Regions from separate parts of the Arthrobacter sp. PGP41 genome, predicted to be linked through region 2. Evidence: riboswitches for the same ligand, from Rfam matches in the RefSeq annotation. Region 2 holds a riboswitch; each other region holds the start of a gene.
What was found. Region 2 has a riboswitch for S-adenosylmethionine ahead of metX (homoserine O-acetyltransferase MetX). Riboswitches for the same ligand answer to the same signal wherever they lie in the genome.
Positions count from the first base shown of each region.

Region 1: it holds a riboswitch for S-adenosylmethionine, as region 2 does, so the genes downstream of both, C3B78_RS12800 (aminotransferase class V-fold PLP-dependent enzyme) here and metX (homoserine O-acetyltransferase MetX) in region 2, are expected to answer to the same signal.
Region 3: it holds a riboswitch for S-adenosylmethionine, as region 2 does, so the genes downstream of both, C3B78_RS18275 (DUF1737 domain-containing protein) here and metX (homoserine O-acetyltransferase MetX) in region 2, are expected to answer to the same signal.

Region 1 is NZ_CP026514.1:2,801,212-2,811,709, forward strand. Features, by position in the region: gene C3B78_RS12765 (PadR family transcriptional regulator) at 1-308, shown strand, start outside; gene C3B78_RS20410 (50S ribosomal protein bL37) at 435-509, shown strand; gene rsrA (mycothiol system anti-sigma-R factor) at 608-868, opposite strand; gene C3B78_RS12775 (sigma-70 family RNA polymerase sigma factor) at 865-1,638, opposite strand; gene C3B78_RS12780 (DoxX family protein) at 1,975-2,523, shown strand; gene aroA (3-phosphoshikimate 1-carboxyvinyltransferase) at 2,530-3,918, shown strand; gene rsgA (ribosome small subunit-dependent GTPase A) at 3,902-5,017, shown strand; gene hisN (histidinol-phosphatase) at 5,066-5,878, shown strand; SAM riboswitch class IV at 6,038-6,151, shown strand; gene C3B78_RS12800 (aminotransferase class V-fold PLP-dependent enzyme) at 6,187-7,629, shown strand; gene C3B78_RS12805 (class I SAM-dependent methyltransferase) at 7,723-8,481, shown strand; gene C3B78_RS12810 (metal-dependent transcriptional regulator) at 8,546-9,274, shown strand; gene C3B78_RS12815 (fluoride efflux transporter FluC) at 9,271-9,696, shown strand; gene C3B78_RS12820 (fluoride efflux transporter FluC) at 9,693-10,094, shown strand; gene C3B78_RS12825 (hypothetical protein) at 10,162-10,498, shown strand, end outside.
Region 2 is NZ_CP026514.1:1,409,609-1,420,106, forward strand. Features, by position in the region: gene C3B78_RS06340 (bifunctional o-acetylhomoserine/o-acetylserine sulfhydrylase) at 1-1,160, shown strand, start outside; SAM riboswitch class IV at 1,256-1,371, shown strand; gene metX (homoserine O-acetyltransferase MetX) at 1,384-2,499, shown strand; gene C3B78_RS06350 (MFS transporter) at 2,680-4,062, shown strand; gene C3B78_RS06355 (zinc-dependent alcohol dehydrogenase family protein) at 4,172-5,290, shown strand; gene C3B78_RS06360 (LysR family transcriptional regulator) at 5,313-6,236, opposite strand; gene mmsB (3-hydroxyisobutyrate dehydrogenase) at 6,351-7,253, shown strand; gene C3B78_RS06370 (CoA-acylating methylmalonate-semialdehyde dehydrogenase) at 7,266-8,750, shown strand; gene C3B78_RS06375 (hypothetical protein) at 8,850-9,329, opposite strand; gene C3B78_RS06380 (winged helix DNA-binding domain-containing protein) at 9,343-10,498, opposite strand, start outside.
Region 3 is NZ_CP026514.1:3,972,243-3,982,740, forward strand. Features, by position in the region: gene C3B78_RS18230 (low molecular weight protein-tyrosine-phosphatase) at 1-209, shown strand, start outside; gene C3B78_RS18235 (GTP-binding protein) at 320-1,396, shown strand; gene ykgO (type B 50S ribosomal protein L36) at 1,393-1,515, shown strand; gene pabB (aminodeoxychorismate synthase component I) at 1,532-3,619, shown strand; gene cls (cardiolipin synthase) at 3,626-5,065, opposite strand; gene C3B78_RS18255 (aminodeoxychorismate lyase) at 5,198-6,127, shown strand; gene C3B78_RS18260 (pyridoxamine 5'-phosphate oxidase family protein) at 6,193-6,657, shown strand; gene C3B78_RS18265 (TetR/AcrR family transcriptional regulator C-terminal domain-containing protein) at 6,700-7,398, opposite strand; gene C3B78_RS18270 (hypothetical protein) at 7,645-7,899, shown strand; SAM riboswitch class IV at 8,179-8,293, shown strand; gene C3B78_RS18275 (DUF1737 domain-containing protein) at 8,307-8,585, shown strand; gene C3B78_RS18280 (rhodanese-like domain-containing protein) at 8,582-8,992, shown strand; gene C3B78_RS18285 (O-succinylhomoserine sulfhydrylase) at 8,992-10,200, shown strand; gene C3B78_RS18290 (DUF1905 domain-containing protein) at 10,242-10,498, opposite strand, start outside.

The DNA.
Region 1 (10,498 bases), 1.4 Mb from region 2:
TGGCCGACAACCTCCGCGAGGACATCCGCAGCAACATGCGGGGCCTGCGCGCCGATCTTGCGGCCACGGCGGAGGCGGCGCGGGCCACCGCCCTGTCGACGGATTTCAGGGTCCCCGGCCGGTTGCCTCCGGAAAGCCAGCGCTCCCTGAAGGAAGCGGAAATGATGCTCCAGCGGTTCCGGGACGATCTCAGGGCGGAGCTGCGGCTGCACGCAGGCAGGCAGCCGCTCAGCCCCCTGGCACTGGAAACAGTCAGGACGGTCCTGGAACAGGCCGGCATCTCGATCCGCAACTCGCTCAAGCCCTAGGCCTGCATTCCTTCACAGCTGACAAGGCGCAGGTCACGCTGCTGTTCCTGGTTCGCGGGCAGCTACTTGATGTGCGAGACTTGAGGGCAGCTCTTTTGAGTACCAACAGTAAGAAGGAGGCCAGCTATGAGCAAGCGTGCACGCAAGCGTCGTGACCGTAAGCGTGGCGGCGCGAACCACGGGAAGCGCCCCAACACCTAGGCAAATGCCAGGGACTACGGTTCAAGCGAAGGACCCCGGAAGCCACACGGCTTCCGGGGTCCTTTGCTGTTCAGCGGCGGCTGTGCGGGCCTGCCGCCCTACGCGTCTACCGGCCGGATTGTATGGATCCGGTCAAGAATGGCGTTCTTCAGGTTTTCCGGAGCAGCCTCGGTGCAGGAGCGCTTCACCATGTTGCGGATCACGCATTCGAGGTCGTACTGCTCCGTGCATTCCGGGCAGTCATCAAGGTGGTTCTTGATGTCAGTGATGTCCTCGCGGGTCAAAGCACCGTCGAGGTACTCGTAAATCCGTTGCATCCGGGTGTCATCGCAATCGCCCAATCCCTGGCAGTCGCTCATTTCCTGCTCTCCTGTTGTGTGCTTCCTGCCGCGTCCTGTGATTCGGCGGCTGTCTTGAATCCGCGCTCTGCGGCGTACTCCCCCAGCATGTCCCGCAACATTCTCCGGCCGCGGTGGAGCCGGGACATCACTGTGCCGATGGGCGTGTTCATGATGTCTGAAATTTCCTTGTAGGCGAACCCTTCGACATCGGCGAAGTAGACCGCGAGGCGGAATTCCTCGGGAATGTCCTGGAGCGCCCTCTTTACATCGGAATCCGGAAGGTGGTCCAGCGCTTCGGCCTCGGCTGACCGGAGCCCGCTGGAGGTGTGGGACTCAGCCCTCGCCAGCTGCCAGTCCTCGATGGTGTCCGAGTTGGACTGGAGCGGTTCCCGCTGCCGTTTGCGGTACAAATTGATGTACGTGTTGGTCAGGATGCGGTAGAGCCAGGCCTTGAGGTTGGTTCCGGGCTTGTACTGGTGGAACGCGGAGAAAGCCTTGGTGTAGGCCTCCTGGACGAGGTCCTCGGCGTCGGACGGGTTCCGGGCCATGCGCATCGCCGCCGAATAGAGCTGATCGACATACTGCATCGCATCGCGCTCGAACCTCAGCCTGCGTTCTTCCGCAGATTCAGTGGAAACGTCCACCAGGGCCCCGTCCGTGTCCGGGGCAGGCCCGTCCACCGGGACAACTGCGGAATCCGCAGCCTCTGTTCCGGCGGCTACGCTGCTCTTCGCTTCGTTAGGGGAAGCTTCGTACATGGCCGAGACGGCCGGATCCAAGGTGCTCATTGCCCTCAAGTCTACTGTCAGGCTCCGCGCACGCCGCGGGCCGTACCCTGGTGGTTCGGACTTAAACGAGTCCAGTGCCACCGGGCCTGCTGCTTCAATTCCGTCCAACACGCGCGCCAAGGGCCCAACTCCGCTCTGCTTGTCCGGCCGGGGACCTGCCTCTGGCGATCCGTGCCGGCCATCTGTTGCATGGTTTCACCCATGATTTACCTGCGGACCGGTGTTCCCGGATCCGACATCCATAACCTCCTGCGCTCGGCAAATATTCCCCAAAAGTGCAAGACTAGGACGGACTCCGCCGCATTCGACGCGGTTCGTCCACCCGGGAGGAAATCCATGTCCTTTGTCCGCACGCTCGCCCGCCCCATGCTGGCCTCCAGCTTTGTCCTTGCTGGAATGGATAAGCTCAAGAACGCTGACGACACCGCCCAGCAGCTCTCGCCGCTGCTCCGCAAGGCAGCCGCCTCGCTACCCTTCAAGACGGACGAGAAGACCCTCGCCCGCGTCATCGGCGGAACCCAGGTTGGTGCCGGCGTGCTGTTCGGGCTGGGCAAGTTCTCCAGGCTTTCGGCCACTGTGCTCACCGTGATTTCCCTGCTCAACACGTTCGTCGAATGGCGCAGCGCAGACATCAGCAGCAAGGAAGGCCGGGACACCCGGCGTAACCAGCTGCTCAAGAACCTGTCGCTGAGCGGAGGCGCCCTGCTGGCGTCCGTGGATACAGCCGGCAAGCCGGGCCTTGCCTGGCGGGCAGAGCACCTGGCCGCGGATGCACGCAAAGGCGCCTCGCACCTCGCCGCGGATGCCAGGAAGACCACCAACAAGAAACTCCACAAAGCGGACAAAGCCGTGCGCCGCGCGGTGGAGCAGGCCACGGGGGCATAACAACGAATGACCGCAGCAGCCGCCGTCCGGGATGATTCCGGCACGCCTGTCCCACACTGGCCCGCACCCTTCGCGTCCCGGCCCGTCAATGCCACCGTGACGGTGCCCGGTTCCAAGTCTCTAACCAACAGGTACCTGGTCCTTGCCGCCCTGGCTGACGGACCGTCCCGCCTGCGCGCGCCCCTGCACTCCAGGGACTCCGCGCTCATGATCGAAGCACTACGCCAGCTGGGGGCCACCATTACGGAGGTGCCCGGGGACGGAGCCTTCGGACCCGACCTGGAAGTTGTTCCGCTGAACCCGGACGCCGCCCCGTCCCTGGCCAGGATTGACTGCGGCCTCGCCGGCACTGTCATGCGGTTCGTCCCGCCCCTCGCGGCACTGCGCAGGGGTGCCAGCGAGTTCGACGGCGACCCCCACGCCCGCAAGCGGCCGATGGGAACCATCATCGAAGGACTCAAGTCGCTGGGAGTCGCAGTGTCCTCGACGGAGGGCGGCACGCCGTCGTCATTGCCGTTTGTGGTGGATGGCACCGGTGAGGTCCGCGGCGGCCACCTCGTTATCGACGCCAGCGCCTCCTCCCAGTTCGTTTCGGCGCTGCTCCTGGTGGGGGCACGGTTCACCGAGGGCCTGCACCTGGAACACGTGGGCAAACCGGTGCCCAGCCTCGACCACATCAACATGACCGTGGCCGTCCTGCGTGGAGCCGGTGTAGCCGTGGACGACTCGCGTCCCAACCACTGGGTTGTCAGCCCGGGACCCATCCGGGCATTTGACCAGAGGATCGAGCAGGACCTGTCAAACGCCGGGCCGTTCCTCGCCGCGGCCTTGGCCTCGCGCGGCACCGTGCGGATCCCCAACTGGCCCGAAGAGACGCAGCAGGTAGGTGATCTCTGGCGGAGCATCCTCACCCGGATGGGCGCCGAGGTCACCTTGCACGACGGCGTCCTGACAGTGACGGGCGGACCGGCCATCAAAGGCGCGGACTTCGCCGACACCAGCGAGCTGGCCCCCACCGTCGCCGCCCTGTGTGCACTGGCGGACGGGCCCTCGCGGCTGAGCGGCATTGCCCACCTGCGGGGACATGAAACGGACCGGCTTGCCGCTCTGGTGGCTGAAATCAACCGGCTCGGCGGTGACGCCGAGGAAACCAGCGACGGCCTGGTGATCCGGCCTGCCAGGCTGCACGCCGGCGTCGTCCACAGCTACGCGGACCACCGCATGGCTACCGCCGGAGCCATCCTCGGCCTGGCCGTGGAGGGCGTCGAGGTGGAGGACATCGCCACCACCGCCAAGACCATGCCGGATTTCCCCCGGTTGTGGGCGGACATGCTTGCGCAGGACGGCACCCCCGAGGCGGGGGCGGAAGGTTCCAGCGGTGGCGCGGAGCACTGACTCCTGGGACGAATCCGATGTCCGGATCCGGCCCAGCAAGAAGGGCTCCAGGCCCCGCACCAAGGACAGGCCCAGCCACGACGACGCCGTCACCGGCCGGATCATCACGGTTGACCGTGGCCGTTACACAGCCGTGGTGGGTGAGGACTCGGGCAACGAGCGTGTGGTTATTGCCGCCAGGGCAAGGGAACTGCGAAGGAACCCGGTGGTCGCGGGCGATTTTGTATCACTCGTGGGTGATGTCTCCGGCGAGCCGGACACTTTGGCACGGCTGGTGAAAATCCAAAACCGCAAGACGCTCCTGCGGCGCAGCGCTGACGATACGGATCCGGTGGAACGTGCCGTGGTGGCCAATGCTGACCAGCTTGTCATTGTGGTGGCGGCTGCCAACCCCGAGCCGCGGACGGGCTTCATCGACCGCGCCCTGGTGGCCGCCTACGACGCCGGTATCGAGCCGATCCTGCTGGTCACCAAGGCGGACATCAAGGATCCCGCGGAGCTGCTGGCCAACTACACCCACCTGGACTTCCCGGTGATCATCAGCCGGACTGCGGATGCGCAGGCCTCGGGCGTGGACGCCCGTTCCGACGACGGCCTGTCCGCCCGCCTGGACAGGACCGCCGTCGCGGAGCTCCGGACCTACCTCGACGGGAAAGTAACAGTCATGCTGGGGCATTCCGGCGTAGGCAAGTCAACGATGGTGAATGCGCTGACCGGAGCCGAACGGGCCACCGGCGGGGTGAACGCCGTAACCGGCCGGGGAAGGCATACATCGTCGTCCGCCCTCGCCCTGCGCCTCGCGGACGCGCCTTCGGGCAGCTGGATCATCGACACCCCCGGCATCCGCTCCTTCGGCCTGGCCCACGTGGACCCGGACCGGATCCTGCGTTCGTTCCCGGACCTCTCCCCCGGCACGGATGACTGCGAGCGCGGCTGCAAGCACACAGCCATCGCAGTGGACTGCGGGCTGGATGCATGGGTAGCGGGGGGCCATGCCGGGCCCACCGGTGCAGCAAGGCTGGCCTCCCTGCGGCGGCTGCTGGGGACGGACCCACGAATGGAAGCCCAGGAGGCCAAGGAGCTGGGCAGCGTCAACTGACAGGGCCGGGTTCCCGGCAGAACGGCGCGCAGACGGTAGTTTGGAACCATGATCCAACCCGCTTCGAGCTACAACGATGACCTGCGCCTGGCCCACGTCCTGGCCGACTCTGTGGACGACCAGACAATGAGCCGCTTCAAGGCGCTGGACCTCCACATCGAGACCAAGCCGGACCTGACGCCGGTCACCGATGCGGACAAGGCGGCCGAGGAAGCCATCCGCGGCCAGCTCTCCCGCTCCCGTCCGCGCGATGCCGTACTCGGCGAGGAGTTCGGCAGCACCGGCCATGGCGCGCGGCGGTGGATCATCGATCCCATCGACGGCACCAAGAATTTTGTCCGCGGCGTTCCGGTCTGGGCCACCCTGATCGCCCTCGTGGACGAAGGCGAGCCGGTGGTGGGCGTAGTGAGTGCCCCCGCACTGGGCAAGCGCTGGTGGGCGGCCAAGGGCATGGGCGCCTATATGGGACGTTCCCTGGCAGCCGCAACCCGGCTCCGGGTATCCAACGTCTCCAGACTGTCCGACGCTTCCCTTTCGTACTCGAGCCTTGGCGGCTGGAAGGAGCGCGGGAACCTCAACGAATTCCTGGGCCTCACGGAGGACGTGTGGCGTACCAGGGCGTTCGGGGACTTCTGGTCGTACTGCATGGTGGCGGAGGGCTCGGTGGATATCGCCTGCGAGCCCGAACTCAACCTCTACGACATGGCCGCCCTGGTGCCCATCGTGGTTGAAGCGGGCGGCCGATTCACATCGCTGGAAGGCGAGGACGGCCCGTTCGGCGGCAACGCACTGGCCACGAATTCCATCCTGCACTCGGAGGTGCTGCGCCGGTTGAACCCGGACCTGGACGACCTCCTCTGACCCTCCTCTTCCGAACAATCAACGGCGGGCACCTCCGAAAGGAGGCGTCCGCCGTCGTTATCTTCGGCTAATGCAGCCCTTTTCAAGTGCACGTAACAAAGCCCTTAACATTCCGGCGGGCTTTTAGCCTGCACAGGCTATGTTCTACGCTCTTAAGCAGGTCACGAGTGCCAGCGCTAAACCCCGGTTTGCTGGCCGGCAACCCTCCATTCGCGGTGGGGTGCCCCGGGTGACGACCAGGCCGGTCCGGAACGGATGCGGCAAGCGCGGATTCCCCCAGCGGAGTCCTGTTTCAAAGTGAGGTCTCTGTGACAACAGCCACCGTCTCCCCCAACGCCGCAATCCAGCCTGAAGCCGCAGCACAGCCCGGACCGGAAGCCCGCTTCGACCAGCACCATGCCGCAGCCGGCCGTCCCCTGGCGGCAGTCACCGGCGCGGAAATCCAGGCTCCCCTGATCCATGGCGGGCACGTGCGGTACGCGAACCTGGACTACGGCGCGTCCGCGCCGGCGCTGTCCGTAGTGTCCGCCTACCTCAACGAAATCCTGCCGTTCTACGCGAGCGTGCACCGCGGAGCGGGCTACGCCTCCCAGATCAGCACCTCGGTCTACGAGAATTCCCGTGCGATCGTCCGGGAGTTCGTGGGCGGCCGCCCGGACGATTCTGTGATCTTCACCCGGAACACCACCGACTCCCTCAACCTGCTGGCCGGCTGCCTGCCCGGCACGGACGGCCAGGCCGACGGCGACGTCCTGTACCTCGACATTGAGCACCACGCCAACCTGCTGCCATGGCAGGGTGTCCCCCACCGCAGCATCGTGGCGGCCGATACCATCGCAGGGACCGTTGAGGCCGTGCGTGCCGAACTGCAGCACGGCGGCGTAAGCCTGCTCGCCGTCACCGGCGCGTCCAACGTCACGGGCGAAATCCTTCCCATCCGTGCCCTCGCCGCACTCGCCCACGAGCACGGCGCGCGCATCGTCGTGGACGCGGCGCAGCTGGCGCCGCACCGCCGTATTGACATCACCGCTGACGACGTCGACTACATCGCCTTCTCGGGGCATAAGCTCTACGCGCCTTTTGGGGCCGGCGTGCTGGTGGGGCGGCCGGACTGGCTCGACGCCGGAACACCGCACCTGGCCGGCGGCGGCGCCGTCAAGGAGGCAAGGCTCGACGGCGTCAGCTGGGCAACGGGTCCGGCCCGCCACGAGGGCGGATCACCGAACGTACTGGGAGCGGCTACCCTGGCCCGTGCGACGCAGGTCATCGCTGCGCTGGACCAGGACCGCTGGCACGCACACGAATCAGCCATCCGTTCCTACCTGGTGGAAGGCCTGCAGGGAATCGACGGCGTGACTGTCCACCAGATTTTCAAGGACACGAACCCGGATACCGACACCATCGGGGTGGTCAACTTCTCGGTGGAAGGATACGACGCCGGACTCGTGGCGGCGTACCTGTCAGCAGAGCATGGCGTGGGCCTGCGCGACGGCCGCTTCTGCGCCCACCCGCTGCTGAAGCGGCTGGGCCTGCCGTCCGGTTCCCTCCGTGCCAGCTTCGGCGTGGGATCCCGGCTTGACGATGCCCAGCGGCTCCTGGCAGGAATCCGTGAGCTGCGGAGCAAGGGGCTCGGCTGGGACTATGTGGTGGATGCGGGCCGCTGGGTTCCCGCCAACGACAACCGCACATACCCGCATTGGGCTCCCAACACGCCGGGAACGGCCGGCGCCGCCCCCTGCATCGACGACTGACGTGCGGCACGACTGAAGGCGGCCATCCGCGACACCGGCGCGGGTGCGGTAAATTCGGAAGGTAGCAACGAGACCTGACGAAGGAGGCCACGCGTGGCACGGGGTGGCCCCAAGCTGGATCATGGCCGACGCCGGGAACTGGGCCAAAGCTTCCAGGATGGCGGCAAGCATTACCAGCAGGTGCGGCCCGGATATCCCCCGGAGACCGCCCAGTGGCTGGTCCCGCAGGGCGCCCGCGATGCGCTCGATGTCGGTGCCGGCACCGGCAAGTTCACTGAACTGCTGCTGGACCTTGGTCTCTCTGTCACCGCGGTGGACCCCTCAGCCGACATGCTCGGGCAACTGGCGGAACACTATCCCGGCGCCGCGGCTGTCCTGGGCGCCGCGGAGGCCACCGGCCTGCCTGATTCAGCGTTCGACGTCGTCACCGTGGCCCAGGCCTGGCACTGGTGCGATGCGCTGCGGGCCAGCACGGAACTGGCCCGCGTCCTCCGCCCGCAGGGAACTCTTGGCCTGGTCTGGAACCAGCTGGACACGTCCGTCCCCTGGGTCCACCGGCTCTCGAGGATCATGCACGCAGGGGATGTCTACAAACCCGGTTTCCGGCCGCTGGTGGGCCCTGAGTTCGAGGGGCTCGAAGGCCACCTTACGCACTGGCGGGACTCCGTCACCACCACGGACCTGATGGAGCTGACAAAGTCGCGCAGCTACTACCTCCGTGCGGCCGAGGCCACCCGGGCGAAAGTACTGGCGAACCTCGACTGGTACCTGCATGAGCACCTGGGACATGCGCCGGGCGAGGAACTGGAGTTGCCATACCTGACACTGGCCTGGCGGGCGGTGAGGGCATGAATGCCCGCCACTCCCTGCCCCGCTACTCCCCGCATGGCGGCGGCGAGCCGGTAGGCTTGGTCCCGTGAAGACCAGCGCGCCCTCCTCCTCCATCGAGGACTACGTCAAGGTCATCTACTCATTCACCGAATGGCAGGACAAGCCCATCACGTCCTCCCAGCTCGCGCAGCGCCTTGGCGTGGCCAATTCCTCCGTATCGGAAATGGTCCGCAAGCTGAAGGACCAAGGCCTGGTGGATCACAAACCGTACAGTGCCATCAGGCTCACCGACGCCGGGCTCCGGCTTGCCCTTTCCATGGTGCGGCGCCACCGGCTGATCGAGACCTACCTCGTCCAGCAGTTGGGGTACAGCTGGGACGAAGTGCACGACGAAGCCGAACTGCTGGAGCATGCCGTCTCGGACATCTTCATAGAACGGGTGGCAGCCAAGCTGGGCAACCCGCAGCGGGATCCGCACGGCGATCCGATTCCCACTGCGGATGGCAAAGTGTTTATGCCCCGAGCGCACCTTATGGGTGAACTCGATGAGGGCCACACCGGGCGGATTACCCGGATCAGCGACGACAACCCGGAACTGCTGCGCTACCTCGCCGCCGAAGAGATAGACCTCGACGCCGAAGTTGAGGTGGTGGGCCGCCGGCCCTTCGGCGGCGCCCTGGTGGTGCGGATCAGCAATTCGGGCCGCGAACGGAACTACGACCTCGCTGACGAGGTTACGTCGGCGCTGTGGGTGCACAGCGATCATCCCCACCCCGGCTGCCTCCTCGGGGACGCTGACTTGCCCAGGGTGTGAGCCGGCTGAAGACTCCCGGCGTAGGGCTGCGCGCCTGGCTTGCGGTGGCGGCCGGCGCCCTGATCGGCACCGAGCTGCGGTACGGCCTGGCTGTTGCGTTTCCTGAACTGCCCGGTGCCTTTCCCTGGGCCACCCTGGGCATCAACGTGGCCGGCAGCTTTGTCCTGGCCGCCCTCACCACCGTGTGGATGGCCCGGCCGCAGACTGCCTTCTGGCTGCGGGCCGGACTGGGGCCTGGCCTGCTGGGCTCCTTCACCACATTCTCGGCCGTGGTCTTTTCCGTGGACCAGCTGGCCCGGGCCGGGCAGCATGCTGTGTGGGCCGCCTACCTCGCACTGTCGCTGCTCCTTGGACTTGCGGCCGCCGGCGCGGGGTGGCGGGCCGGGAAATTTGTTGGCCGGCGCCCCGGGGTCCGCCGATGATCGCGGCGGTCATGGTAGGAATATTCGGCGTGGCAGGCGCCCTTCTCCGCTTCGGCGTGGACAGCTGGTTTGCGCACCATAGCTCCACCCGCAGTACACGCACCGCAGGCAGCGCAGGGAGGCTGCACTGGCCCTGGGCCACACTGCTGGTAAACGTGGCGGGCTGCTTCATCATCGGTGCAACGCACGGCATCACTGCGGGGCTGGGGCTTGGTGCCGAATGGCAGGCCATCCTGGCGGCGGGCCTGGCCGGCGGGCTGACCACCTTCAGTTCGTGGACCACGGCCACGGTGCGGCTGCTCAGCGAGGAACGATTCGGCGCTGCCGCAGCGAATCTCGCGGCCAACCTGGTCCTGGGTTTTGGTGCCGCAGCTGCCGGGATTGCCATGATGTCCTAGCGTTGGCTGTCTTTTCAGCTGTGGTGGCAAGGCGCTGATTTGGCGGGCTCCCGTATCGTGGATGGTGATGATTAGCAGACGCGACGCGGCCATTGCCCTTGATGTACCGATGGAGATGGCACAGCGCCATGGCCTTCCGAAGTGGATGACGGAGGCCGAGCTGGGTGAAATCCTGGACAGCCCGCCGCCTTGGTTGGTCCAGTCCCGCGCAAACCGCACCGGCAAACGCCCTGTGTGGGTCCACCTGGAATGCGCAGTCTGCGGTTACGAGGAAGCCGCCCGCCCCAAGAAATGGTGGCCGGACTTCACCTACGTGGTGTGCGGGCACCATACTCCAGAAGAGGTTCCCCGCGTGCGCGAAGGCTACGTCCGCAGCGAGTTCGACGGCGTTGGGACACGTTTTG
Region 2 (10,498 bases):
ACACCCGCATCGGCAATCCCACCCAGGACGCCGTGGAACAGCGGATCGCGAGCCTTGAAGGCGGGTTGGGAGCACTCCTGCTGAGTTCAGGACAGGCAGCTGAGACCTTTGCTGTCCTTAATATCGCCGAGGCGGGGGACCACATCGTTGCCAGCCCCAGCCTGTACGGCGGAACGTACAATCTTTTCGCCCACACCCTGAAGAAGTTCGGAATCTCCGTGACCTTCGTGGCGGACCCGGACAATCTGGACCAGTGGCGTGACGCGGTCCGGCCAAACACCAAGCTGTTCTTCGCCGAAGCGGTGTCCAATCCCCGCCAGGACGTCCTGGACATCGAGTGCGTGTCAGGCATCGCCCATGATGCCGGCGTGCCCCTGATCGTGGACAACACCCTGTCCACCCCGTACCTGATCCGGCCCCTGGAATGGGGAGCGGACATCGTGGTCCACTCGGCTACGAAGTACTTGGGCGGCCACGGGTCCGCAATCGCCGGCGTAATTGTGGACTCCGGCAAGTTCGACTTCGGCCAGGACCCTGCCAAATTCCCGGGATTCAACACCCCCGACCCCACGTACAACGGACTGGTGTATGCCCGGGACCTTGGCAAGGACGGGGCCCTGGGCGCCAACCTCTCCTACATCCTGAAGGCCCGCGTCCAGCTTCTCCGCGACCTGGGCTCGGCAGTGTCGCCCTTCAACGCCTTCCTGATCGCCCAGGGCCTGGAAACCTTGAGCCTTCGGGTGGAACGTCACGTTGCCAACGCCCTCGAAGTGGCGCGGTGGCTGGAAGGGCGTGACGACGTCGAGTCCGTCGCCTACGCCGGCCTGCCCTCCAGCCGGTGGTACGAGCGGGGCCGCAAGTACGGGCCCAGGGGCACCGGCGCGATTGTGTCGTTCAACCTCGCCGGCGGAGCCGAAGCCGGCAAACGATTCGTGGACGCGCTGGAACTGCACTCCCACGTGGCAAACATCGGCGACGTCCGCTCCCTGGTGATCCACCCGGCGTCGACCACCCACAGCCAGCTCTCTCCGGAGCAGCAGGTGGTGGCCGGGGTCACTCCGGGCCTGGTGCGGCTGTCGGTGGGGATCGAGCACATTGACGACATCCTGGCGGACCTGGAAGCCGGCTTCCGTGCTGCCAAGGAGGCAACCGGAGCCTAGCAGCACACGGCCGCCCAGCACGGCGGCAAGCCGGGGAAGTCACAACCAGTCACACTCTTGGCGGCAGGCAGGGGCTGTTTCGTACACTCGAACCAGGTCATGAGTGCCAGTGACAGCCCCGGCTTGCTGGCCGGCAACCCTCCTTCCGCGGTGGGGTGCCCCGGGTGAAGACCTGGCCTGCCGGTCATTCGACGGCGGGCAAGCGCGTAGAAGAGGTCTTGCCATGACGGTTACCGTCGCCCGTACTACCGTTCCCGAACATGGGATTGTCCGCTATGCCTCCATCGGGGGACTGCAGCTCGAGGCCGGCGGCTACCTGCCGGACGTCGTCCTCGCATACGAGACATGGGGAACCCTGAACGAGGACGGCAGCAACGCCATCCTGATCGAACACGCCCTGACCGGCAGCACCCACGTGACCCGCGGCGACACGGACGAAGAAGGCTGGTGGGAACAGCTGGCCGGCCCCGGCGCGCCAGTGGACACGGACAAGTTCTTCGTGGTGTCCATCAACATAGTGGGAGGCTGCTACGGGTCCACCGGTCCGTCCTCGCCCGCGCCGGACGGAACGCCCTGGGGTTCGCGCTTTCCACTCGTGACCCTGCGGGACAGCACGGTAGCGGAAGCCCGGTTGGCCGACCAGTTGGGGATCGGGAGCTGGTTTGCCGTGCTGGGCGGTTCCATGGGCGGGGCACGAGCCCTGGAATGGGCCATCACGTTCCCGGACCGCGTGCACCGCTGCGCGGTCATCTCCGTGGGGGCCGCCAGTACTGCCGAGCAGATTGCCTTCGCCCAGGCACAGACCCTCGCCATCCGCCAGGACGCGAATTTCAACGGCGGCGACTACTACGGCGGTCCTTTCCCGGAGGACGGGCTTGCCCTGGCGCGGCGGATCGCCCACATCACGTACCGTTCCCCGGGGGAGCTGGATGGACGGTTCGGCCGCGCGCCGCAGGCCCCCGAATCCCCGTTCCAGGGTGACCGGCTCGCTGCCCGCGGACGCTACCAGGTGGAGAGCTACCTGGACCACCAGGGCAACAAGCTGGTCCGGCGGTTCGATGCCAACAGCTACATCGCCATCACCGAGGCCCTCATGAGCCATGACGTGTCCCGGGGCCGCGGGCCGCTCGAGCAGGCCTTGGCCCGCTCCGGGGCGCGCTTCTTTGTGGCTGCCGTGGATTCAGACCGGCTCTACTTCCCGTCCCAATCCCGCGAGCTGGCGCGGGCACTCCCCGGGGACGTGGACGTCCACCTCATCGAGGCGCCCATCGGACACGACGGCTTCCTCACCGAAATCGGCCAGCTGGGCAGCCAGCTGCGGGAGCACCTTTCGGCATAACATCGCGCCCCGGCGCCGCGGAATGTGCATTATTGCAGACAGCCTCTGCATGATTCGCCGTTGAGCTCGGCGTCCAAGCGGTCCATACTCGTTGGGACCCGGCGGTTCGTGTCCAAAATCACACGCACCCGCCACAGCCTGTCCCAGTGGTGTCGAAGACGACGCCGAAGGAGTTCACTAATGAGCACGGAAAGCTCCGCCGCACGGCGGCCAGAGGAAACCGACGTCAAGGCCACAGGCCTGAGGAAAGTGGTCACGGCCTCCATGGCCGGCACCGTGGTTGAGTGGTATGAGTTCTTCCTCTATGCCTCGGCCGCCACGCTGGTGTTCGGCAAGATGTTCTTCCCCAATTCAGGGACGGAACTGGACGGCATCATCGCCGCCTTCGTCACCTATGCCGTAGGTTTCGTTGCCCGCCCCATCGGCGGCATCGTCTTCGGCCACTTCGGTGACAAGTTCGGCCGCAAGCAACTGCTGCAGCTGAGCATCATCCTGGTGGGCGTTGCCACCTTCCTCATGGGCTGCCTGCCCACCTTCGCCCAAATCGGTTACTGGGCCCCGGCCCTCCTGGTGTTCCTGCGCTTCGTGCAGGGCTTCGCCGTCGGCGGCGAATGGGGCGGCGCCGTGCTGCTGGTGGCCGAGCACAGCCCCAACAAGTCCCGCGGGTTCTGGTCCAGCTGGCCGCAGTCGGCGGTGCCCATGGGTAACCTCCTTGCAACCGGTGTGCTGTTCACCCTGTCCTCCACCCTGTCCCAGGAAGCCTTCCTCGGCTGGGGCTGGCGCGTGGCCTTCTGGCTCTCCGCAGTCATCGTGATCATCGGCTACTACATCCGCACCAAGGTCCAGGATGCGCCGATCTTCATCGAGGCACGCAAGGAAGTCACGGTTGAGCACAAGGGCTACGGCGTGGCCGAGGTCTTCCGCCGGTACCCGCGCGGCGTCTTCACCGCCATGGGCCTGCGCTTCGCGGAGAACATCCTGTACTACCTCGTGGTGACGTTCTCCATCACCTACCTGAAGGTCGTCGTCCAGACCGACACGTCCCGCATCCTGCTCCTGCTGCTGGTTGCCCACTTCATCCACTTCTGCGCTGTCCCGCTGGTGGGCAAGATGTCCGATTCGTTCGGCCGCCGTCCCGTCTACATGGCCGGTGCCATCCTCGCCGGAACCTGGGGCTTCTTCGCCTTCCCCATGATGGACACCGCCAACGAAATGATGATCCTGGCGGCCATCACCATCGGCCTGCTGTTCCACGCGCTCATGTACGCCGGCCAGCCGTCCATCATGGCGGAAATGTTCCCCACCCGGATGCGGTACTCGGGCGTTTCCCTCGGCTACCAGGTGACCTCGATCGTGGCCGGTTCGCTCGCGCCGATCATCGCCAGCTCCCTGCTGGGCAGCTTCAAGTCCTCCGTTCCGGTGGCGTTCTACCTGCTGGGCGCCTGCGTGGTAACAGGGCTTTCGGTCTTCTTCCTCAAGGAAACGCGCGGCATCTCCCTGCACGACGTCGACGCCGCCGATGCCAAGGGCACGGCAGACCTCCTGGCCGCCCAGAAGAAGTAGCAGCGGCAGGACAGAACAACACCCATGCACCGCAGCTGCCCGGACCCGCCCATCGCAGGTCCGGGCAGCCGCATGCCAGCCCCACATCACTTCGACGTCAGGACCCGCCATGCGAGCAGCAGTTCTTTACGCCACCGTCCCGTCCGGCACCAACTACACCGAGGCAAAGCCACTGGCGGTCCAGGAGCTTGAGCGCCCCGAACCCCGGGCCGGGGAGCTGGGGGTGACCATCACGTATTCGAGCCTCTGCCACTCCGATCTGTCTGTGGTGGACGGGTCCCGCGTCAGGCCGCTTCCCATGGCGCTGGGACATGAAGCGGTGGGACGGGTGGACGCCGTCGGCGAAGGCGTCACCGACGTCACCCCGGGAGACCACGTGGTCCTCGTGTTCGTCCCCAGCTGCGGCGGCTGCCGTGCCTGCCGGGCTGGCCGTCCCGCGCTGTGCCACCGTGCGGCGGAGGTCAACGGATCGGGGGACCTCCTGCATGGCGAGGCTCTGCTGCGGACGCCGGCGGGGGAGCGGATCAACCACCACCTGGGGGTGTCGGCCTTCGCCGACTACGCCGTGGTGGCCCGGGAATCCGTGGTGGCTATTGACGACGACGTCCCGGACACGGTTGCCGCAATGTTCGGTTGCGCCGTGCTCACCGGAATGGGGGCCGTGCTCAACACGGCGGCTGCCCAGCCCGGCCAGGCCGTGGCCGTTTTCGGGCTCGGCGCCGTGGGCCTTTCGGCCGTCATGGCCGCGGCGCTCGCGGGAGCATCCGCCGTGATTGCCATCGATCCTAACGAGGGCAAGCACGGGCTCGCCCTGAAGTGCGGCGCAACCGCCGTTGGAACCCCCGACGACGCCCCCCGGCTGATTGCCGAAGCCACCGGTGACGGCGTGGACATCGCCGTCGAAGCCGTGGGATCAGCCCGGGTCATCGCTGCGTGCCTGGAGCACGTGACGCGCGGCGGCGCCGTCGTCTCAGTGGGGCTGCCGCACCCCACCGCGGAACTGACTGTCCCCGCGCTCCAGTTCGCGGGGGCGGGGAAACGGTTGCTCGGTTCCTACATGGGTGATGCCGTGCCGGAGCGGGACATTCCGCTGTACCTGCAATATTGGCGCGAGGGCAGGCTTCCCGTTGAGCTCCTTCACACAGACACCCGGCCGCTTGACGAGATCAACGAAGGCCTCGACGCGCTCGCCGCGGGTCAGGTGGTCAGGCGGCTATTCCGGGCCTGAACAGGCCCAAGGCGCCCGGAGCCTATGCTGCCAGCAGGTCCTGGCGCTCCGCCACTTCCTCCTTGAGGGCGGTAATCACGGCCTGCACCCGGGCGGACCGCAGCGATTCCGGCCGGGCCACCGCCCAGATGGGCATCTGGCGTTCGAAGGCGTCGGGGAGCACCGGGACGAATTCAGGGTTCCGCGCCACCATGAAGTTGGGAAGCAGCCCGATGCCTCCGCCGCGGCGCACCGCCTCAACCTGGGCAAAGATACTCGTGGCCTGGAAGCTGGACTTCGGCGTCGGCAGCTGCGAGGACCGGTGGCCCAGTTCGGCAACCTGGAGGGCCGACTCGACGTAAGAGACGAAGCCATGCTGCCCCACGCCGTCGGGCGTTTCCGGCAGGCCGCGGGCGGCCGCGTAGGCGGGACTGGCGTAGAGCCTGAGGAAGTAGTTGGTCAGGAAGATGGTCTGCGCGTTGCTCACGTCGGTGCGGCCCACCACCACCTCCAGGTCCACGCCGGAACGGTTCTGGCTGACCTTGCGCGTGGCGCTGAGCATCTCCACATCCAGCTTCGGGTGCCGCTGCTGGAGCCGGACCAGCGCAGGCGTTACGAATTCGGCGCCAAAGCCGTCGGAGGTGCTGATGCGCACCATGCCGGACAGGGCGTCCCGGTCCTGGCCCGTGACGGCGGCCAGCGACCCCAGAGTTTCCTCAATAGTCTCCGCCGCAGCGACGGCCGACGCGCCGAGTTCCGTCAACTCCCAGCCATGCGGGCTGCGCTCCAGGGTCCGTCCGCCCAGCTGCTTGTCCAGGGCGAGGATCCGGCGCGAGATGGTGGTGTGCGTGGTGCCCAGCGTTTCAGCGACGGCGTTGAAACGCCCCAGCCGGGCCACGGTCAACAGAATCAGCAGGTCGTCCGGACTTGGAAGCCGCGCCACCGCATCCCTTTCATTCGTGTGCATCAGTGCACATACCATCTGTGATTTTTCCCCTTGATTGCACTGTAGCAGGGTGTGATGGTGGACACGGACCTCCCGGCCGCCCTCGGCCGGATGCACAGCAAAGGAGCTTATGCCATGGCAGTTGTCGGTTGGATCGGGTTGGGAAACATGGGCGGTTCCATGTCCGGGAACCTCGCGAAGGCGGGGCACGACGTACGGGGGTTTGACCTCAACCCTGCCGCGCTCGCCGCAGCGGAGGCCGGAGGGGTGAAGCCGGTAGGGAGCATCGCCGAGGCCGTGGCCGGAGCGGACGTCGTGTTCACCATGCTTCCGAAGGGCGAGCACGCCAAGGCCGTCTACCTGGGCGGGGATGGCGTGCTGGCGCATGCCGACGCCCGCACACTGCTGGTGGATTCCTCCACCATCGATATCGCCGCAGCGAAGGAACTGCACGACGCCGCCGCTGCCGCCGGCTTCCGCTTCGTGGACGCCCCCGTCTCGGGCGGGATGAGCGGCGCCAAGGCAGGGACACTGACATTCATGGTGGGCGGTGAACCGGGAGCCGTGGCCGACGCCACCACCTACATCGGACCGATGGCCGCCAACATCATCCCCACCGGCGGAGCCACCACCGGCCAGGCGGCCAAGATCTGCAACAACCTGATGCTCCTGATCAATCTGGCCTCCACCGCCGAGGGAGCCGTGCTGGCGGACCGGCTCGGCCTGGACAAGAAGGTGTTCTGGGACATCGCCTCCGTATCCTCCGGCGACAGCTGGGCCCTGCGCACCTGGTACCCCGTACCCGGCGTGGTCCCCACTGCCGCCTCCAACAACGATTTCGAACCGACGTTTACGGCCGAACTGGCGAACAAGGACATCGGCCTGGCCATCAGCGCTGCCGAGGACACCGGCACGCCGCTGGAAATCGGCAAGCACGTCCAGCAGCTCTACCAGCGCCTCATTGACGCAGGCGAGTCCGGCAAGGACTGCTCCATGATCATCAAGCTCGTTGACGGCTCGCTGGATTCAGAAAAGTAGAAGAGAGACATCATGCAGACCATTCCGCATTACATCAACGGCAACCGCATTGCCGACGCCGAACGCTTCGGCCCCGTCTTCAACCCCGCCACCGGGGAACAGGAGAAGCAGGTGGCCCTGGCTTCCGCGGCCCGGGTGGAGGAAGCCATTGCCGCTGCCAAGGCCGCGCTGCCGGCCTGGCGGGCAACGAGCCTGGCCAAGCGGACCAACATCTTCTTCCGCGTCCGCGAGATCCTCACCCAGCGGAAGCCCGAGCTGGCGGCCATCCTGACCAGCGAGCACGGCAAGGTACTCTCCGACGCTGAAGGGGAGATTTCCCGCGGCCTGGAGAACATCGAGTTCGCCACCGGGCTGTCCCACATGCTCAAGGGCGAACGCGCAGAGCAGGTGTCCAGCGGCGTGGACGTCCACTCCGTCAGGCAGCCTGTGGGAGTCGTTGCCTGCATCACCCCGTTCAATTTTCCGGCCATGGTGCCGCTCTGGATGATCGGCAGTGCCTTGGCCTGCGGCAATACCGTGCTCCTGAAGCCCAGCGAAAAGGATCCCTCCTCAGCCGTGTTCATCGCGGAGGTCTTCGCGGAGGCGGGCCTGCCTGCCGGTGTGCTGAACGTGGTCCAGGGCGATAAGGAGGCTGTGGACGTCCTGCTCGAGCACCCGGACGTCAAAGCCGTCAGCTTCGTGGGCTCAACGCCCATCGCGCAGTCGATCTACAAGCGCGCAGCGGACCACGGCAAGCGGGTCCAGGCCCTGGGCGGCGCCAAGAACCACATGGTGGTCCTGCCTGACGCGGACCTGGACATGGCAGCGGACGCGGCCATTTCGGCGGCCTACGGCTCCGCGGGTGAGCGCTGCATGGCGGTCAGCGTGCTCGTCGCCGTCGGCAATATCGCCGACGACCTCGTCGCGGCCATCAAAACCCGGATGGCCACCCTGAAGATCGGTCCGGGCACCGACCCTGCTTCGCAGATGGGCCCGCTGATCACCGCCGAACACCGCGCCAAAGTTGCTTCCTACGTGGCAGGTGCTGAAAACGAGGGCGCCACGGTGGTTGTTGACGGGCGCTCGCAGCAGTTCGATTCAAACGGGTTCTTCATCGGCGTCAGCCTGGTGGACCACGTGAAGCCGGGAATGAAGGTGTACGACGACGAAATCTTCGGCCCCGTCCTGTCCGTGGTCCGCGTGGACACCTACAGCGACGCCGTCCGCCTGGTCAACGACAACGAGTTCGGCAACGGGGTTGCCATCTTCACCCGCGACGGCGGCGCCGCCCGGCAGTTCGAGTTCGACGTCGAGGCGGGCATGGTGGGCGTCAACGTGCCCATCCCGGTACCGGTGGGCACCTTTTCCTTCGGCGGCTGGAAGAACTCGCTGTTCGGGGACACGCACATGTACGGGCCGGAGAGCATCCGGTTCTACACCAGGGGCAAGGTGGTCACCACGCGGTGGCCGGACCCTGCCACGTCCGTGATTGACCTGGGCTTCCCGCAGGTGGACTGAAACCAGCGGCATCCCGAAACAGCAACGCGGGGTCACTTCACGCCCGTCCGAGACCGGATATCGGGCATGAAGTGACCCCGCGTTGCTTTAGCGGGAAGGCTAGCCGTTCATGATTTCGCCGCGGCGGGTCATGTACTCCTCCACGGAAAGTTCCCCGTTGCTGTACTTCTCATCAAGTTCGGCAAGCTTGCGGGCGCGGTAGCCCTGCGGGGCCGACGGCGGCGGGGGAGTCGCCGGGGCCGCAGGCTGCTGCGGGGCTTCTGCGTGCGGGGCCGGCTGTACGGGCGGCAGGGGCTGGCCGTACGGCGGAAACTGCTGGTCCATCGGCGGGAGCGGCGCGGGCCGGTCAAGCTGGCGGAATCCGCCGCTGAAGTAGTCCTGCTGGGTGAAGCCGTCCCGGGGCTGCTTGCTCTGCGGGCCGTTGGAGCCGGGGAAGATTCCGCCGCCCGGGAACTGTTCGGGGTACCGTCCGGAGAAGCTTTGATCCTGGTTGCGGCGGGCCACGGACTTCCGGTACATCCGCATGGCCATCGGGATCAGGAATGACAAAATGATGATCCAGAAAAACAAGTTGCTCACGGTGCCGTGCCTCTCATGTGTGTCCTTCCAGCTTAGCCCCGTAGCGGACGCGGACGGCCGGGAGCGCGAGGAAAGCGGCGTACCGGTCCACGGCCTCCTGGACTGCGGCTGACAACACTGCCGCCGGCAATGGCGGTCCCGGAGAATCACCTGGACCAGGGAGCCGGATATCAAGCTCGCACCTGCGGGGAAGCAGCGTGTGCCGCCAGGACCCCACCATCCGCCCGTCCAGCAAAACCACGTGCATCGGTTGGCCTTGGAAGGGGAAGGCCGGGACGCCACCGCCCATATAGTGCCGGGTAGCGGAGTAGCCCATGATGTATTCGTCGTAGCACTGGATCAGGTCGATCCGTGGCCCGGCCTCCGCTGCAGTGCCGGCAGGGCGAACGGCGGCGTCTGCACGGTGGTAGTGCACGACGCCGTCAATCGCCGTTTCGGCGAGCGTTGCGGGCTGTGCCGCCAGGGTGAGTTTCAGGCCCTCCCGCACCTCCGTCATTGTCAAACCCGACCAGTCCGCGCAGTCCTTGACGGTGGCGGGACCACGGCTGGTGAAGTAGCGCCGGGCTAATTCAGCCAACGCTTCCGCGCGGGTGGGGCCCGGCTCCGGTCCGGCCGGAACCCGTTCGTCGAACAGCGCATACGTCTGCTTTAGGGCACCCCCGGCGCTGCGCACCGGCGTTCCGCTCACCAGGACGCCGCTGATTTCGGCGTGCATGACCAGGTAGGCGAGCTCCAGGCCCTTGGCCGCAAACCCGGCTTCCCGCAGTTTTTCGGCGAGGCCTTCGCGCGGAAGGTGGTTTCCGTCCTCGACTGCCCGGGCCAGGACCTGCGCGCTGCGGGCGGCCGTTGCCGCGTCAATGCCGGTGCGGCGGTAGGTCGGGGCATTGGCCTGCCCAAGCCGGGGCGCCGACAATGCAAGGAGCCACCGGAGGTCCTCCCGGTGGACAAAATGCCAGGTTGGCCGGAGGATGTGCGTGCGCAGTATCCGGCCGTCGGCCACGGCCTGCTCGATGTCCAAGGCGGTAACGGGTGGATTGGCGGTGCCTGACACGCGCTGCGCCAGGCTCCACCTCGCATAGGGAAACTCCTGCGCCTGAAGGGCCAGCAGGCTCCGCAGTGCGGCCTCCGGCGAGGGGGCGGCGGGTTCCCGGAGCATTTGGGCATGAAGC
Region 3 (10,498 bases), 1.7 Mb from region 2:
AGGAGGCCCGGGACAAGATCCGGATGCTGCGCAGCTTCGACCCGCAACTGGCGGAGAAAGACCTTCTTGACCAGGGCATCGAAGACCCCTGGTACGGCGGCCATGCCGATTTCGACACCGTCTGGCATCAGATACACGCCGCACTTCCCGGACTGGTGGATTACATCAAAGTGGCCGCCGTCCGGAACGCCGAGCTCCAGCAGGCTTAGGCAAGCAGGACGGGACAGCCAGGCGGAGCAAAAAGGCGCGACGACGGCAGGCAGCCAAAGGCTGACCCTCCATTTGTAGTTGAGAACCATTCTCAACTAAGTTGGACAACATGAACCTCACCGTCATCAGTTCCCTTGATGCACTCTGCCGGCAGCAGGCGTGCGAAGACCTTGCGGCAGCCCATCCCGGCAGCCTGGTGGTCCTTCATGACCTCATGGAGGACGGGCTCGTGGTCCGACGCATATTCAGCGGCCGGATCCTCCTGGAACGCGAAGAGACCATGCTGGAACACGGCTGCCTCAGCTGCGCGGTCCGGCTGGATCTTGTCCCCAGCATCGAACGGCTGCTCCGGAACAGCAAGGCCCCCATTATCATCGGCCTGCCGCCTGCCGTCCCCGCATCAGCCGCGGTGTCCGCACTGCGGCGCGGCCCCACCCGCGCAGCCACCGTGGGTACCGTGCTCCTCGCGTGTTCCCCGGATGCTTTGGAAGACCAGATTTGGGATGCCCACACCTTGTTTGAATCAGGCTTCACTCCCGCACCGGAAGACGAGCGGACGCCGGGCGAATTCCTGGTGGGCGAACTCGCCTTCGCGGATACCGTGTTGCTCACCGAGCCGGACATTGTGCCGCCGGATCCACTTGGCCGCGAACGCGGGCTGCACCTGCTCCGTGAACTCGCTCCGCACGCGGAGGTGGCCCGTGATGCGGCAGCAGTCCGGCAGGGACTGCACCGATACGCCGACGCGGTGGCCAGGACAGCACCCGGACACGCGCATCCGCCCGGTTCCCCGGCCCGCAGCACGGAGTCGCCGTTTGCCACGGTGTTCCACCGCATCGAGCGGCCGCTGCACCCCGGGCGGTTCCGGGACGCACTGGCAGCTCTGGCAGAGGGATGCTGCCTCCTGCGCGGCCAGCTGTGGATAGCTTCCGCCCCGGCCTGCCGGATAGGGATCCAGGGCATCGGCCCCCGCGTGTGGCTGGAGAACCTCGGTGCCTGGCCAGAGGGCGATGCCGCACCCAGGGCGGGAAACCAGGCGGCCGGCTACGGCACCCCGGCCTCCTCTGTCATCGCAGCGACAGGCGAGGACCTTGACGCAGGGGAATTCGGGAACCTGCTGATGTCCTGCCAGCTCACCGATGAAGAACTGGCATTGCACCACCACCAAACAAGGAGCACGGCATGAAGGTACGGAATTCACTCCGCGCACTGAAAAGGATCCCCGGCGCACAGGTTGTCCGGCGGCGCGGGAGGACCTTTGTCATCAACAAGAAGAACCCCCGGATGAAAGCGCGGCAGGGATGACGGTACTGTCTAATCCATGAGCCCAGCCCCCGTCATCATTGCCATCGACGGGCGCTCGGGCGCAGGAAAGACCACCCTTGCCATTGAACTGGCAGCGCGCCTGCGCGCCCACCACCGGGTTTCGCTGTTCCACCTCGAGGACCTCTACCCCGGCTGGAACGGCCTGATGGTCGGCATCGACCGCTACGTTGCCACGGTGCTGGAACCCCTGAGCCGAGGCGAGGCCGCCACCTGGACCAGCTGGGACTGGGAGAAACATTACGACGGCGACTCCCGGGTCACGCTGCCGGCCGAGATTGTCATCGTTGAGGGAGTGGGCGCCGCCGCGGCTGCGGCCCGGCCCCTGCTCAGCGCCGTCATCTGGGCGGACTCACCGGAGGAGATCCGCCGCACCCGGGCGCTGGACCGCGACGGCAGCACCTACGAACCCTACTGGGACCAGTGGGCGGCGCAGGAAGAGGAATGGCTGGGCGCCGACGACGTCCCGCAGCATGCCGACGTACGCGTAATGAACCGCGCGGACGGGGCTGCCCCCGCGGACGTCCTGCAACTCCTGCCGTACCTTCCCGCCCTTGCCCCTGCGCTGTCCCCCGAACTTTCGGCGCGCCGGGGCCTCAGCGTGCGCACTGAACAGCTGGACGGCAGTCCGGATCCAGCAGCGCTGTTCAAGTCCCTCTACGGCACCTCGGCCAACGCCGTCTGGCTCGACTCCTCGGACACGGGCTTGGCCGGGCTTTCCCCGAGTGGCCAAGCGGGCTCCGGGGCGGCAGGGCGGAGCCGCTTCAGCATCATGGCGGACGACGCCGGGATGCACGGCCAGTCCATGACGCACCGTTCCGGACATAGTGAGCTCAGGGCAGGTTGCGCCACCGCCACGGTGGACGGCCCCTTCTTCCGCTGGCTGGACACAGTCTGGGGCAACCCGGCGGTCAGCACCCCTGACGGCTACCCCGGCGAGTTCACCCTGGGTTGGCTGGGCTGCCTGGGCTACGAACTCAAACGGGAGACCGGCGGCTCCGATCAATCCGCACCCACCCCTGATGCTTCGTTGATCTTCGCCGGCAGGGCCGTCGTTTTGGACCACGCTGCCGGGACTGCCTGGCTCCTGGCGCTCGACGCCCCGGATGCAGACGAGTGGCTGGAGGACGGGCGCGCAGCCGTCGAGGCAGCGGCCCATCCCGCCGCGCAGGCGGCCGCGGCGGCCCAAGCCGGCGGCAGCAACGGCGTCGTACTTCCGGAAGCGCCCGCATTCCGCAGCCGCGATACCGGCGGGCAGTACCGGGAGAAAATCGCTGCCGCCCAGCACGAAATCGCCGAGGGAAACACGTACGAGGTCTGCCTGACCACCACTCTGTCAGCGAAGGTTTCGGCGGCCACGATGGATCCGTGGCAGGCATACCTGGCCCTGCGCCGGAGGAATCCGGCCCCGTTCGCCAGTTACCTGACGTTCGGCGGGCTCTCGGTGGCCAGCACCTCGCCCGAGCGGTTCCTGAAGATAGCGTCCGACGGCGGCATGCGCGCCGAGCCCATCAAAGGCACCCGCCGCCGGGGTGCCGACCCGCAGGAGGACGCGCAGCTTCGCACGGAGCTGGCGGCGTCGCTGAAGGACCGCGCCGAGAACATCATGATCGTGGACCTGCTGCGGAACGACCTAAGCCATTTCGCTGTCCCGGGCTCCGTCACGGTCAGCAGGCTCTGCGCCATCGAAAGCTACGCCACGGTGCACCAGATGGTCAGCACCATCGATGCGCAGCTGAAGCGGGGATCCTCGCGGGCCGAAGCCGTGGCTGCCTGCTTCCCGGCGGGCTCGATGACCGGCGCGCCCAAGATCAGCACCATGGCCATCCTGGACCGGCTCGAAGGTGGCGGGCGCGGGCTCTACTCCGGCGCCATCGGCTACTTCTCGCTGAACGGCGCCACGGACCTCGCCGTCGCCATCCGGACCCTGGTGGTCGACGCCCCCGGCGACGGAACGGCGGAACTGACGCTCGGCGTCGGGGGCGCCATTACTGCCGACTCGGTGCCGGACGAGGAGTACGACGAAATCCGGACCAAGGCGTTCGGAGTGCTCTCCACGCTGGGGACGGAATTCCCGGATTCCTGAAGGCTGCTACTGGACCGTTGCCGTCAGCCGCGCCACGTTGTCCACGTAACGTGCCGCGAGCGGCCGCTGGAGCCAGTCCGCCAGTCTCAGCTCGTGGGAGATGTCCCGGTAGGTATCCTCCACTGCACGCATCTTGGTGACGATGTCCTCGCCCAGCAGCATCACGGACACCTCAAGGTTCAGGGAGAAGGAGCGCATGTCCATGTTGCTGGAGCCCAGGACCGCCACTTCGTCGTCGATGGTGAAGTGCTTGGCATGGAGCACGAACGGGGCCTTGTACAGGTAGATCCGGACGCCGGCTTCGAGCAGCGCCTCATAGTAGGAGCGCTGGGCGTGGTGGACCAGGAACTGGTCGCCCTTCTCGGAGACGAACAGCTCCACTTCCACGCCGCGCTGGGCGGCGGTGGTGATGGCATAAAGCAGCGAATCATCCGGGACGAAGTACGGGCTGCAGATCGAGATCCGGTGCTGGGCGGAGTAGATGAGCGTGTTGAAAAGCCGAAGGTTGTTCTCGGTGATGAACCCCGGGCCGCTCGGCACCACCTGTGCAGTCACGTTCCCCGGGTGCGGGTTGGACGGGAGCTGCAGCTGGTGCTCCAGGGATTCGTCGGTTTCGCTGAGCCAGTCGGTGGCGAAGACGACGTTCAATGTGGTCACGATGGGCCCGTGCAGGCGCGCCATCAGCTCCACCCATTCGCGGCCCGCCTTGCGGTGCCGGGGGTTGTTGTAGGAGGGCTCGATCAGGTTCTGCGAGCCGGTGAAGGCAATCTCGCCGTCGATCACCATGATTTTGCGATGGTTCCGCAGGTCCGGCCTGCGCCACTGGCCGTGGATGGGCAGGAGCGGAAGCATGCGCTTCCACTGGATCTTGCCTGCCCGTAGCCGCTTCAGGAGCTTCCGGTAACCCTTGACCCGCAGGGTGCCGATGTGGTCGAAGAGCACGCGGACCTCGACGCCGCGCTCGGCCGCCTCCTCCAGCGCTGTGAGGAGATCGTCGGTGATGTGGTCCGTGCTCATGATGTAGAACTCGGCGTTGACAAACTTTTTCGCCTTGCGCACGGCCTCGGTCATCTGCAGGATCGAGTCCGGATAGCCGGGGATCAGGTCCACGGAGTTGCCGTCCACCATGGGCAGGGAGCCGAGCCGGCGGTTCAGTTCCGCGGCGGACTTCACCCATTCAGGTCCGGGGTAGTCGCTTTCGACGTCGGCAAGCGAGGAGATCCCGGCGCGCACCCGGTCGTTCACCTGCTCCTGCTGCGCCCGGCGGCGGCTGGACAGCTTGAAGTTGCCGAACAGCAGGAACAGCAGGATGCCCAAGAACGGCACGAAGAAGATGCCCAGCAGCCACGCCATCGCCGTGGTGGGACGCCTGTTTCCCGGAATGATGCCCAGAGCCAGCACCCTGATCAGGAGGTCGGCGACGCCCAGCAGCACCACCACCCACATCGGCGCGGTGCCGGCAAGCGAGAATGGCCACAACACGAAATTAACCCCCGGAGGATGGGCTCCCGGCGGACCGTTTCCAGCCAGGGCGCTCTGCCCAGCTTATCCGTTGCGGCAGCGCACTAAGCTGGAGCCATGACCTCTCCAGCTTCCGTGGTTCTCGTTTTCCTCGATCCCGCGTTCCCGGACGGCCGGCTCGCCGATGCCTCCAAACCCCAGCTCATGGTCACGGACCAGGGCGCAACCCGGGGGGACGGGATCTTTGAAACCATGCTGGCTGTAGGCGGCAATGTGCGGAAGATCCAGGCCCACCTGGACCGCCTGGCCGGTTCCGCGGACGCCCTTGACCTGGTTATCCCGGCTGAGGACGGATGGCGCAGGGCCATCACCACTGCATTGAACGAGCACCGGTCCCGGCATCCGGCCGCCTCTGCCGCCGAGGACGAACTCGTCGTCAAACTGGTAGTGACCCGCGGAGCGGAGGGCGCCGCGGCGCCCACCGCCTGGGTCCAGGTGTCCCCCACCGGGGCGTTGGCGCGGCGCCAGCGCGAGACGGGAATCGACGTCATCCTCCTTGACCGTGGCTACGACAGCGGCGCCGCCGAGCGCGCCCCCTGGCTGCTGCTCGGCGCGAAGACGCTGTCCTACGCGGTCAACATGGCCGCACTGCGCCATGCCCACAAACAGGGCGCGGACGACGTCATCTTCATCTCCTCCGACGGCCGGGTGCTGGAGGGGCCCACCTCCACCGTGCTGCTGGCCCACGCAGGAACGTCCGACGACGGCGCTTCCGTCAAGCGCCTCATCACACCCCAGCTGGACAGCGGCATCCTGGCAGGCACCTCGCAGGGCGCGCTGTTCACCGCGGCGAAGGCTGCGGGCTGGGAACTGGGCTACGGCCCGCTTGAGCCGCAGGACCTGCTGGACGCCGACGCCGTGTGGCTGATCTCCAGCGTCCGTTTACTGGCGCCGGTGAACCGGATCGACGGCAAGGAAATCGGCACGCCGTCCGTCCAGAAGGAGCTGACCGCCGAACTGAACGAGTTGTTCGCGGGCATCCAATAAGGGGCCCGTGATTCCGGCCCCTGCACCCTAGGTCCGGCGGGGGAAGTGGCCGTAAGGTGTGGTTCATGGACTCGCAGACGCAGCCGAATGACAACCTGACCTTTGACGAATGCTGGGAACTCCTGGCCAATGACACTGTCGGCCGCCTTGCACTGGTGGTTGACGGCCACCCCGAGATCTTTCCGATCAACTACGTAGTGCACCGCCGCAGCATCGCGTTCCGTACCGCCGGCGTCACCAAGCTGTGGAGTGCCCTGGCAGAGAGGCCTGCCGCCCTGGAGATCGACGGCTACGATCCCCATACCGAAGAGGCCTGGAGCGTGGTGCTGCGCGGCGATACGGCGGTCATCGAGGACCAGGCGGACAAGGACGCCGTGGACAGACTGGGGCTGGAGCCATGGCAGCCGGGAGAAAAGGCAAACTACATCCGCCTGACAGCCCGCGCCCTGACCGGCCGCCGTTTCAAGGTTAACCGGCCGGACGTCTGGGCCACGCGGCAACAGGACAAGCGGCGGGCCTCGTTCGAATAACCCGACCGGAACGCCTGCCCCGACGGCGGGCTAGCCGGCTGGCTAGGCGTCCTGAAGGGACAGTTGGGCTTCAAGGCCGGAGAGCAGGATACTCAGCCCTTGGTCGAGTTCCGCGGATCCTTCGTAGTCCGCCAGGGCGGGGGCCAGCGCACGCAGCCGCGGGAACTCCTTGGCAGGCAACCGGTGCAGTCCCAGCCGCAGTAGCACTTCGTTTTCCTCCGGGTCCACAACGAATTCCTGCAGCTCATTCAGGATGTGGCCGTAGAGGAAGCCGTAGTAAGCGCGGTAGACGTGGAGGGCATCCGCGGGGCTGAACCCTGCCCCAATCAGCAGGGACAGGATCTGCTCGAGAGGACGCAGCGTGCCCAGCGGCCGCAGCCCCAGCGGGGTGGAGAGCGGCCTGGTCACGAGCAGCGGCACCACATTGGGGTGCTGGAGCGCAAGATTCCGAAGGTCGTGCGCGATGCGGCGCAGCTGGGCTTTCCAATCGGGATCTTCGGGGTGGATAGTGAGTTCGTTGAGCACCAGTTCGGTGACGCCGTCCAGCAGTGCGGCGCGGTTCTCCGCATAGCGGTAAAGGCTCATTGGGTCCCGGCCCAACTCCTGGCCAAGGCGGCGCATGGTCAGCGCCTCCAAACCTTCCTCGTCAACGACTTCGAGCGCCTTGGTCAGCACGAGCTGCCTGCTCAGCTTTTGCTTTTGGGCCGGCCCGGCGGGGGACTGGGTTTTCGGGGAGGCCATGATTTCCGTCCTGGAAGGCAGCAAGCCCTCTTACCCGAATAGGTAATCCATTCGCTTGCCGAATTGGTTGTCTACGAGTAAAGTCTACATTGTAGATGCGGCCGTGACACCGCCCCGTAGCCCTTGATTTCACCTAGCCCCTGATTTCCGCGGGCATTCTCAACACTCGATGCCCCGTGCACGGCATTGAGGTCCGCTGCTGTAGCCGAACGGCGGCACCACCGCACGTAGCGAAGGGAAGCCGTCATGGCGCATTCGCAGTTCGATCTCTTTCTCAAAGAAGCCACCTACATTGACCAGGCCTCCGACGCCACCCTCGACCGGGACCGCCTTTATGGCCTGTACACCAGCTGGTGCTTCATCAACCAGCAGCAGCCCGGCCCCGAGTCCGATTTCTGGATAGCCATGAACTGCCGCATCAGGCACGGCCGCAAAGGGCTGCGCATGAAAGGCCCCGCTGCTGCCGACTACATCCTGGCCAGCTACCCCGGCCTCGTCTAAGCACCAGCGTCGAAACGAATCCGGCGTGGACCACGTGCCTTGGGGCACGGCGTCCACGCCGTTCCTTTTGGGCGCGGCACCTACTGCTACATCAACTGATGCTGCCGCTCCCCCAGGTCCCGCACGGTGCCCTGACACCCAAGGAGGAGCCGCCGTCGTACTTTGGATGAAGATGCCGGACGGCGGCCAGGCTCCACTGCGGCGCCCTGGGTACTTCAGTTACGCAACATGACGACGGCGGCGGTGCGGGGCCGGGCGGCAAGTGTTACGTTCTTGGGGAGTAATGAGTACCGGCGCCAAGCCCTGACTGGCCGGTCGGCAACCCTCCTTTCGCGGCGGGGTGCCTCAGGTGAACACTCGGCATATCGACCCATTCGAGCTGCAAGCGTGAGAGAAGGAGATCCGTCGTGTCTGACGCACCTGCCCCTGAAGAGAAATTGTCGTACCGCCTCATCAGCGGGCCGGATGACCGGGCCTTTTGCGAGCGGATCTCCGCCGCGCTGGCGGAAGGCTATGTCCTGCACGGCAGCCCGGCGGCAACCTTCAACGGCAGCAGTGTGATCGTGGCGCAGGCGGTGGTCCTGCCCTCAGCCATCGCTTCCGCGGACGCTGCCGTGGCGGACGCTGTTGACGACCTCGAGTCCACCGGCGATGACCTCGACTTCGACGGCGAGGGCCACGCATGAGCTACGCCGGAGACCTGACCCCGCAGGAGGCCTGGGAAAAGCTCGAGCAGGGCGCCATCCTGGTGGACGTGCGCACGGAGGGCGAATGGGCCCACATCGGCATTCCTGACACCAAGGCCACCGAGAACGATCCGCTGTTCATCCAGTGGACCTTCCCGGGCGGAATCCCCAACCCTGACTTCATCACCGACCTTAGCCGGCAGGCGCCCGAGGACAAGTCGACCGAACTGGTGTTCCTGTGCCGTTCCGGCCAGCGTTCCATCGCGGCCGCAATGGCCGCCACGCAGGCCGGCTTCACCTCCTACAACGTCCTGGAGGGCTTTGAGGGCGAGCCGGACCGTTACGGAGAACGTACCGTCAACGGCTGGAAGAACCGCGGCCTGCCGACCAACCTGGGAAAGAACTAGTGACCTTCAACGAAGACGCCGCCGGCTGGAGCCCCGACACCCAGGCCGTCCGCGGCGGGCTGGACCGCACCAACTTCCAGGAAACCAGCGAGGCTGTCTTCCTGAACTCCGGTTTTGTATACGAATCCGCCGCCGCTGCGGAGCGGGCCTTCACGGGCGAGGACGAACGCTTTGTCTACTCGCGCTACGGCAACCCCTCCGTGGCCACGTTCCAGGAGCGGCTCCGCCTCCTGGAAGGCACGGAGGCGTGCTTTGCGACGGCGTCCGGCATGTCCGCGGTGTTCACCGCCTTGGGTGCGCTGCTGGCTGCCGGGGACCGCGTGGTTGCGGCTCGTTCGCTGTTCGGCTCCTGCTTCGTGATCCTCAACGAAATCCTTCCCCGCTGGGGCGTGGAGACCGTCTTCGTGGACGGTCCGGACCTGGAACAGTGGCGCGAGGCCCTCTCCCAGCCCACCGCCGCCGTCTTCTTCGAATCGCCGTCCAATCCGATGCAGGAGATCGTGGACATCGCTGCCGTCAGCGACCTGGCGCATGCGGCCGGGGCCACCGTCGTCGTCGACAACGTCTTTGCCACACCCCTGCTGCAGCGGTGCGGACAGTTCGGCGCCGACGTGGTTGTCTACTCGGGAACCAAGCACATTGACGGCCAGGGCCGGGTGCTGGGCGGCGCCATCCTGGGCACCAAGGAGTTTATTGACGGGCCGGTGAAGCAGCTGATGCGCCACACCGGACCGGCGCTGTCCGCGTTCAACGCCTGGGTCCTGACCAAGGGCCTCGAGACCATGGCGCTGCGCGTCAACCACTCCTCGGCGTCAGCCCTGCGCCTCGCGGAATGGCTGGAGGAACAGCCTGCCGTCAGCTGGGTGAAGTACCCGCTCCTGAAGTCGCACCCGCAGTACGAGCTGGCCGCAAAGCAGATGAGCGCCGGCGGAACGGTCCTCACCTTGGAACTCGCCCCCTCCGGCGGGCGCTCGGGCAAGGAGGCGGCGTTTGCGCTGCTGGACGGCCTGCGGATCATCGACATCTCCAACAACCTGGGCGACGCCAAGTCGCTCATCACGCACCCTGCCACCACCACGCACCGGGCGATGGGACCTGAGGGCCGGGCCGCCATTGGCTTGAGCGACGGCGTGGTGCGGCTTTCGGTGGGGCTGGAGGACGTGGACGATCTGATTGGCGACCTGGAGCAGGCGCTGAAGCAGATCTAGCAGTCCGGCTGCGGCACCCGGGCCGAGCCGCGGCCCGGGCCTCAAAGGTTATGCAGGGAAAGGTGGACGGCTACTTCGTCACCGGCGCTAATCATTGCCTTGTCCCTGATGTCCTTTTTGACGGGCAAAAGGTACGTGCCGGTCTTGGTATCCGCGAAGAGCGAGGTTTGCCATGCCTGGCCGGCGATTTCCGCCGTAACTTTGACCGAACCGAAGGCTTTGCTGTGGCCAGCGGTTCGCGCGCGGATATCGTCCGCGACGTTGACCGGCAGGGTCAGGAAATGCCAACCGGCTTCCC